Regions from separate parts of the Streptomyces sp. NPDC088553 genome, predicted to be linked through region 1. Evidence: riboswitches for the same ligand, from Rfam matches in the RefSeq annotation. Region 1 holds a riboswitch; the other holds the start of a gene.
The links. Region 1 has a riboswitch for thiamine pyrophosphate ahead of ACIP8Z_RS31430 (thiamine ABC transporter substrate binding subunit). Riboswitches for the same ligand answer to the same signal wherever they lie in the genome.
Positions count from the first base shown of each region.

Region 2: it holds a riboswitch for thiamine pyrophosphate, as region 1 does, so the genes downstream of both, thiO (glycine oxidase ThiO) here and ACIP8Z_RS31430 (thiamine ABC transporter substrate binding subunit) in region 1, are expected to answer to the same signal.

Region 1 is NZ_JBIVMG010000011.1:98,510-101,835, reverse strand. It holds gene ACIP8Z_RS31440 (MFS transporter) at 1-211, shown strand, start outside; gene rlmN (23S rRNA (adenine(2503)-C(2))-methyltransferase RlmN) at 259-1,365, shown strand; TPP riboswitch at 1,395-1,505, shown strand; gene ACIP8Z_RS31430 (thiamine ABC transporter substrate binding subunit) at 1,589-2,698, shown strand; gene ACIP8Z_RS31425 (ABC transporter permease) at 2,737-3,326, shown strand, end outside.
Region 2 is NZ_JBIVMG010000010.1:130,408-133,733, reverse strand. It holds gene thiS (sulfur carrier protein ThiS) at 1-61, opposite strand, end outside; gene thiO (glycine oxidase ThiO) at 58-1,464, opposite strand; TPP riboswitch at 1,462-1,575, opposite strand; gene ACIP8Z_RS30340 (NAD(P)/FAD-dependent oxidoreductase) at 1,658-2,893, shown strand; gene ACIP8Z_RS30335 (Rv2175c family DNA-binding protein) at 2,937-3,302, shown strand.

The DNA.
Region 1 (3,326 bases):
TGTCCCGTTCCTCTCGGACGCCCAGCTGACGACCGCCCTCGACGAGGCGGGCACCAGCGAGGAGGTCACCGAGGCCGCCCTGGAGGCGAACGCCGCCGCCCGCCTGGACGGCCTGAAGGCGGCCCTCGCGATCCTGGCCGGCGCGTCCGTCGTGGCGCTCTTCTTCACCCACCGCATCCCCCGGACCCAGCCCCGGGCCCCGGCACCCTGAGCCGGCGAACCGGGCCACGCGCGCGCGTCTGCGACACTGGTACCACCATGCCCAAGCCCGGAGAACTCACTTTCGTCGCCCCCCGCGGAGCCAAGAAGCCGCCGCGGCACCTGGCCGACCTCACGCCCGCCGAGCGGAAGGAGGCCGTCGCCGCGATCGGCGAGAAGCCGTTCCGCGCCAAGCAGCTGTCCACCCACTACTTCGCGCGGTACGCGCACGATCCCGCGGAGTGGACGGACATTCCGGCCGCCTCGCGGGAGAAGCTGGCCGGGGAGCTGCTGCCCGATCTGATGTCCGTGGTGCGGCACATCTCGTGCGACGACGACACCACCCGCAAGACCCTGTGGCGGCTGCACGACGGCACGCTCGTCGAGTCGGTGCTCATGCGCTACCCGGACCGGGTGACGATGTGCATCTCCTCGCAGGCCGGCTGCGGGATGAACTGCCCGTTCTGTGCGACGGGGCAGGCCGGGCTCGACCGGAACCTGTCGACCGCCGAGATCGTGCACCAGATCGTGGACGGCATGCGGTCGCTGCGGGACGGGGAGGTGCCCGGGGGACCGGCGCGGCTCTCCAACATCGTGTTCATGGGCATGGGCGAGCCGCTCGCGAACTACAAGCGGGTCGTCGGTGCCATCCGGCGCCTCACCGACCCCGAGCCGGACGGTCTCGGGCTCTCGCAGCGCGGGATCACCGTCTCCACCGTCGGGCTCGTGCCCGCGATGCTGCGGTTCGCCGACGAGGGCTTCAAGTGCCGGCTCGCGGTCTCGCTGCACGCCCCGGACGACGAGCTCCGGGACACCCTGGTGCCGGTCAACACGCGCTGGAAGGTGCGTGAGGTCCTCGATGCGGCCTGGGAGTACGCGGAGAAGTCCGGCCGCCGGATCTCCATCGAGTACGCGCTCATCCGGGACATCAACGACCAGGCGTGGCGCGGTGACCTGCTGGGCCGGCTGCTCAAGGGGCGTCGGGTGCACGTCAACCTGATCCCGCTGAACCCGACGCCGGGTTCGAAGTGGACGGCCTCGCGTCCGGAGGACGAGAAGGCCTTCGTGGAGGCCATCGCCCGCCACGGCGTGCCGGTGACGGTGCGGGACACCCGGGGCCAGGAGATCGACGGTGCCTGTGGACAGCTGGCGGCCGCCGAGCGCTGACCTTGTACTCTGAGGTCGAACACATCTCCATATTCCGACAGGGGAGCGCCACAGCGCTGAGAGTGCGGTCACCGTAGGACCGCAGACCCTCTGAACCTTGCCCAGGTCATTCTGGGTAGGAAGTTCGGTCGTTAACTCAAGCTGTTGCGCCCTGCCCGCGTCCGGTCCCGCCGGTCGTGGGCAGGGCCGCGTCTCTTCCTGGTCATACCCAGGAGGAATCTCAGTGAGCACCACTCCGGTGAGCATCAAGAAGGCCGCCGCCGCCGCGCTCGTCGCGGCGCTGGGCGTCACCACCCTCGCCGCCTGCGGCACGGATGACGTCCGCGAGGCCGGCGGCAAGTCCGGCGCGCCCGCGCCGAAGACCGTGACCCTCGTGAGCCACGACTCGTTCAACGCCTCCAAGGAGGTGCTGGCCGACTTCACGAAGCAGACCGGCTTCACCGTCAAGGTGCTGAAGAGCGGCGACGCCGGCGAGGCCGTCAACAAGGAGATCCTGACCAAGGGCTCCCCGCAGGGCGACGTCTTCTTCGGCGTCGACAACACCCTGCTGTCCCGCGCCCTCGACAACGGCATCTTCGTGCCCTACGCGGCGAAGGGCCTGGACCGCGTCCCGGCCGCGTACCAGCTCGACAAGGAGCAGCGGGTCACGCCGGTCGACTCCGGTGACATCTGCGTCAACTACGACAAGAAGTACTTCGCCGACAAGAAGCTGGCGCCGCCGGTGACCTTCGACGACCTGGCGAAGCCGGCGTACAAGGACCTGCTCGTCGTCGAGAACCCCGAGCGGTCCTCCCCGGGCCTCGGCTTCCTCCTCGGTACGGCCGCGAAGTACGGGGACGAGGGCTGGCAGGACTACTGGACGAAGCTCAAGGCCAACGGCGTGAAGACCGTCGACAGCTGGGAGCTCGCCTACAACCAGGAGTTCTCCGGCTCGGCCGGCGGCAAGCAGGCCAAGGGCGACCGGCCGCTCGTCGTGTCGTACGCCTCCAGCCCGCCGGTCGAGGTGCTCTACGGCGAGCCGCAGCCGAAGGTGGCCCCCACCGGGGTCTCCACCGGCACCTGCTTCCGGCAGACCGAGTTCGCGGGCCTGCTGAACGGCGCGAAGAACCCCGAGGGCGGCAAGGCGCTGATCGACTTCCTGATCTCCAAGAAGTTCCAGGAGGACATGCCGCTCCAGATGTTCGTCAACCCGGTGGCGAAGGACGCGGCCCTGCCCGAGCTGTTCACCCGGCACGGTGTGGTCGTCGACAAGCCGGAGACGATGGCGCCGGAGAAGATCGCCGAGAAGCGTGACCCGTGGATCCAGCAGTGGTCGTCGCTCGTTCTGAAGTAGTCCCCGACCGCCGGGGAAGCGCGGCGCGGCTCGGCCTGATGGCCGTGCCCGTCGCCTTCTTCGTGCTCTTCTTCGCCTGGCCCGTCGTCTCGATCGTCGAGCGCGGGCTCCGGGTCGACGGCGTGTGGCGGTTCGGCCGGTTCGGCGGGACGCTGAGCCGGCCGGAGATCCTCGACGTCCTGTGGTTCACGCTCTGGCAGGCCCTCGCGTCCACCGGTCTCACCCTGCTGATCGCGCTGCCCGGCGCGTACGTCTTCGCGCGCTTCGAGTTCCGCGGCAAGGGCCTGCTGCGCGCGGTCGTCACCGTGCCCTTCGTGATGCCGACCGTCATGGTCGGCACGGCCTTCCTGGCGCTCGTCGGCCGCGGCGGGCTCCTCGACGAGCTGTGGGGCGTACGGCTCGACACCACGGTCTGGGCGATCCTGATCGCCCATGTGTTCTTCAACTACGCCGTCGTCGTACGAACCGTCGGGGGCCTGTGGGCGCAGCTCGACCCGCGCCAGGAGGAGGCGGCCCGGGTCCTCGGCGCGTCCCGCTGGAAGGCGTGGCGGACCGTGACCCTGCCGGCGCTCGCCCCGTCCGTCGCGGCGGCGGCGCTGATGGTCTTCCTGTTCACCGCGAGCTCCTT
Region 2 (3,326 bases), on a different contig from region 1:
GGGCGTCGAGGGAGACGGGGCCGGAGAGCACGCGGGCCTCTCCGTTCACGGACACGTTCATGCGGGCTGCTCCTGACGTACGGGCGCGGGCGCGGGGGAGAAACGGCGGGGGGTGAAGGGGCGGGCCTCGTCGGGCAGGACCCCCGTGGCGAGCACCTCGGCCATGACGTCGCCGGTGACGGGGGTGAGCAGGACCCCGTTGCGGTAGTGGCCGGTGGCCAGGTGCAGCCCGGGCAGGGAGGTGGGGCCGAGCAGCGGCGCGTTGTCGGGCGACGCGGGGCGCAGGCCCGCAAGCGTCTCGGTCAGCGGCAGCTCCGTCAGCCCCGGGACGAGCTCGTGGGCGTCGCGCAGCAGCTCGTACACCCCGCCCGCCGTCACCGTGGTGTCCCAGCCGAGTTCCTCACTGGTGGCGCCGACGACGAGTTCGCCGTTCTCGCGGGGCACCAGGTAGACGTGGCTGCCGCGGACGACGGCCCGGACCGTCCGGGAGAGGAAGGGGGCGTACGGGGCCGGTACGCGCAGCCGCAGCACCTGGCCCTTCACGGGGCGCACCGGCGGAAGCACCTCGTCCGGCACGCCCGCGAGGCGGCCGCTCAGGCTGCCCGCGGCGAGGACGACCTGGTCGGCCGTCAGTTCCCCGCCCCCGGCGAGCACGACACCGCGCGCCCGGTCCCGTACCACCGTCAGGCTCTGCGCGAGGTCGCGGTGGAAGACCACCCCGGCCCGTTCGCAGGCGACGAGGAGCGCGGCGGCGAGCCGGCGGGGATCGACCTGGTGGTCGCCGTCCACCCGGAGCCCGCCGCGGACTCCCGGGGCCAGCATCGGTTCGAGGCGGCGGCACTCGCGGCCGCTGAGCCACTCCGAGGTGAGCCCGCAGCGGGTCTGCAGGGCGTGCAGTTCGCGCAGGTGGGCCCGGTCGTCGGCGTCGAGGGCGACGGCGAGGGTGCCGCAGGCGCGGTAGCCGACGTCGTGGCCGGTGGCCTCCAGAAGCTCGGCGACGAACGCGGGATAGCGGGCGGCGGAGGCGAGGTTGAGCCCGAGGAGGGTCTCCTCGCCGTAGTGGAGTTCGGTGACGGCGGCGAGCATCCCGGCCGCGACGTGGGCGGCGCCGCCGCCCGGGGCCGGGTCGATCACGGCGGTGCGCAGGCCGCGTCGCGCGGCCCGCCAGGCCGTGACCAGGCCGATGATGCCACCCCCGACGACGAGGACGTCGGCGCCACGGGCCCCGGCCCGGCGGACGCCGAGCGGACCGGCGTCGGACGGATCCGTGTCGGGCCGATCCGCGTCGGACCCACCTGTATCGGGTTGACCCGCGTGGGACGGATCCACGTCGGACCCACCCGCGTCGGGCCGACTCGCGTCGGCCGCAGGGGCACCCGGCGCGTTCGCGTCGGACCCACCCTCGTCCGGCAGATCCGCCCCGGACGCGTGGTCCTCGGACACCTGGACTTCGGAAGAACGCATGGGCGTCCAGCCCCTCCCTTCGCCGGCATGACCCGGATCAGGTTCGTACGGTCGGAGGCCGTCCCAGCCTCCCTCTCAGCCCGGTGCGTCCGGGCTCCCGCGAGTGCTTTACGCCCGACACACTAGCTTCCGCCCCCGGGGGGCCGCAGACCCCTCCCTTCCTGACGGTCCGTCAGATGCGTAAGGTGGTCGGGTGAGCGAGCAGAAGCAGGCACAGCAGCACGTCGTGATCGTCGGCGCCGGCATGGCGGGCGTCCAGACCGCCGTCGCCCTGCGCGAACAGGGTTTCACCGGCCCCGTGACCCTCATCGGGGCAGAGCCCCACCAGCCCTACGACCGGCCCCCGCTCTCCAAGGCCGTCCTCCTCGGCAAGGCCGAGGGCTCCGCCTTCGACGTCGACTTCGAGGAGCTCGGCGTCGAGCTCCGCCTCGGCCTCGACGTCACCGGACTGCGCGCCGCCGACCACGAGATCGACACCGAGGCCGGGCCCGTCGCGTACGACGTCCTGGTCGTCGCCACCGGCGCCCAGCCGATCACCCTGCCCGGCACCGAGGGCGTCCCCGGGGTCCATCTGCTGCGGACCCTCGACGACGCCGTCCGCCTCGGGCCCGTCCTGGAGCGCAGGCACAGCGTCGTGGTCGTCGGCGCCGGCTGGATCGGCGCGGAGTTCGCCACCGCCGCCCGCGAGGCCGGCTGCGCCGTCACCGTCGTCGAGGCCGCCGACCGCCCCCTCGCCGGAGCCCTGCCCACCGAGGTCACCACCCCCATGGCCGAGTGGTACGGCGAGAACGGCGCCGAACTCCTCACCCACGCGCGCGTCCGCACCGTCGAGCCCGGCACGCCGGGCAGGGTCGTCCTCGACGACGGCCGCGAGCTGCCCGCCGACGCCGTCGTCGTCGGCATCGGCGCCCGCCCCGCCACCGGATGGCTCACCGGCTCCGGGGTCGCCCTCGACCCGAGCGGCGCCGTCACCGCCGACGAGTGGCTGCGCACCAGCCTGCCCGACGTGTACGCCGTCGGGGACTGCGCCTCCTTCCCCTCCGCCCGCTACGGGCGCCGCCTCCTCGTCCACCACTGGGACAACGCGCTCCAGGGCCCCCGCACGGTCGCCGCGACGATCGCCGGGGCCGGTACGGGGACGGACCCCGGGCCGTACGACCCCGTCCCGTACTTCTGGTCCGAGCAGTTCGGCCGCTTCGTCCAGTACGCCGGGCACCACGCGGACGCCGACGAGCTGCTCCGGCGCGGCGACCCGGCGGACAAGACCTGGTCCGTGCTGTGGCTGCGCGCCGGGGTCCCGGTGGCCCTGCTCGCGGTCGGCCGCCCCCGCGACCTGGCCCAGGGCCGCAAGCTCATCGAGACGGCCACCGCCGTCGACCCCACGCGCGCGGCGGACCCCTCCGTCCCCCTGAAGGCGGCAGTCGTCTAGGGCCCGACTACCGACTGTCAGTCCGGGATGGCAGGCTTGTCCTGTGACCGAGATTGACGTAAAGATCGATGCGCTCGTCCCCGCCTGGCTCTATGTGCCCGACATCGCGGAGATGCTCGATGTCGAGGTGACGCGCGTGCGGCAGCTGATCAAGGACGGTCAGCTCATCGCCGTGCGCCGTGGAGAGAACAACGCCCTGCAGATCCCCGCCGCCTTCATCCAGGGCGACAAGATCGTCAAGGGGCTCGTCGGGCTCCTGACCGTGCTGCGGGACGACGGCTTCACCGACGAGGAGATGCTGGAGTGGCTCTTCACTCCGGACGAGAGCCTGCCGGGCACGCCCGCGCAGGCGCTCAACGAGAACCGCGGCACGGAGGTGAAGCGCCGCGCCCAGGCGCTCGCCATCTGACGCGCCACCGAACGACACCATGAG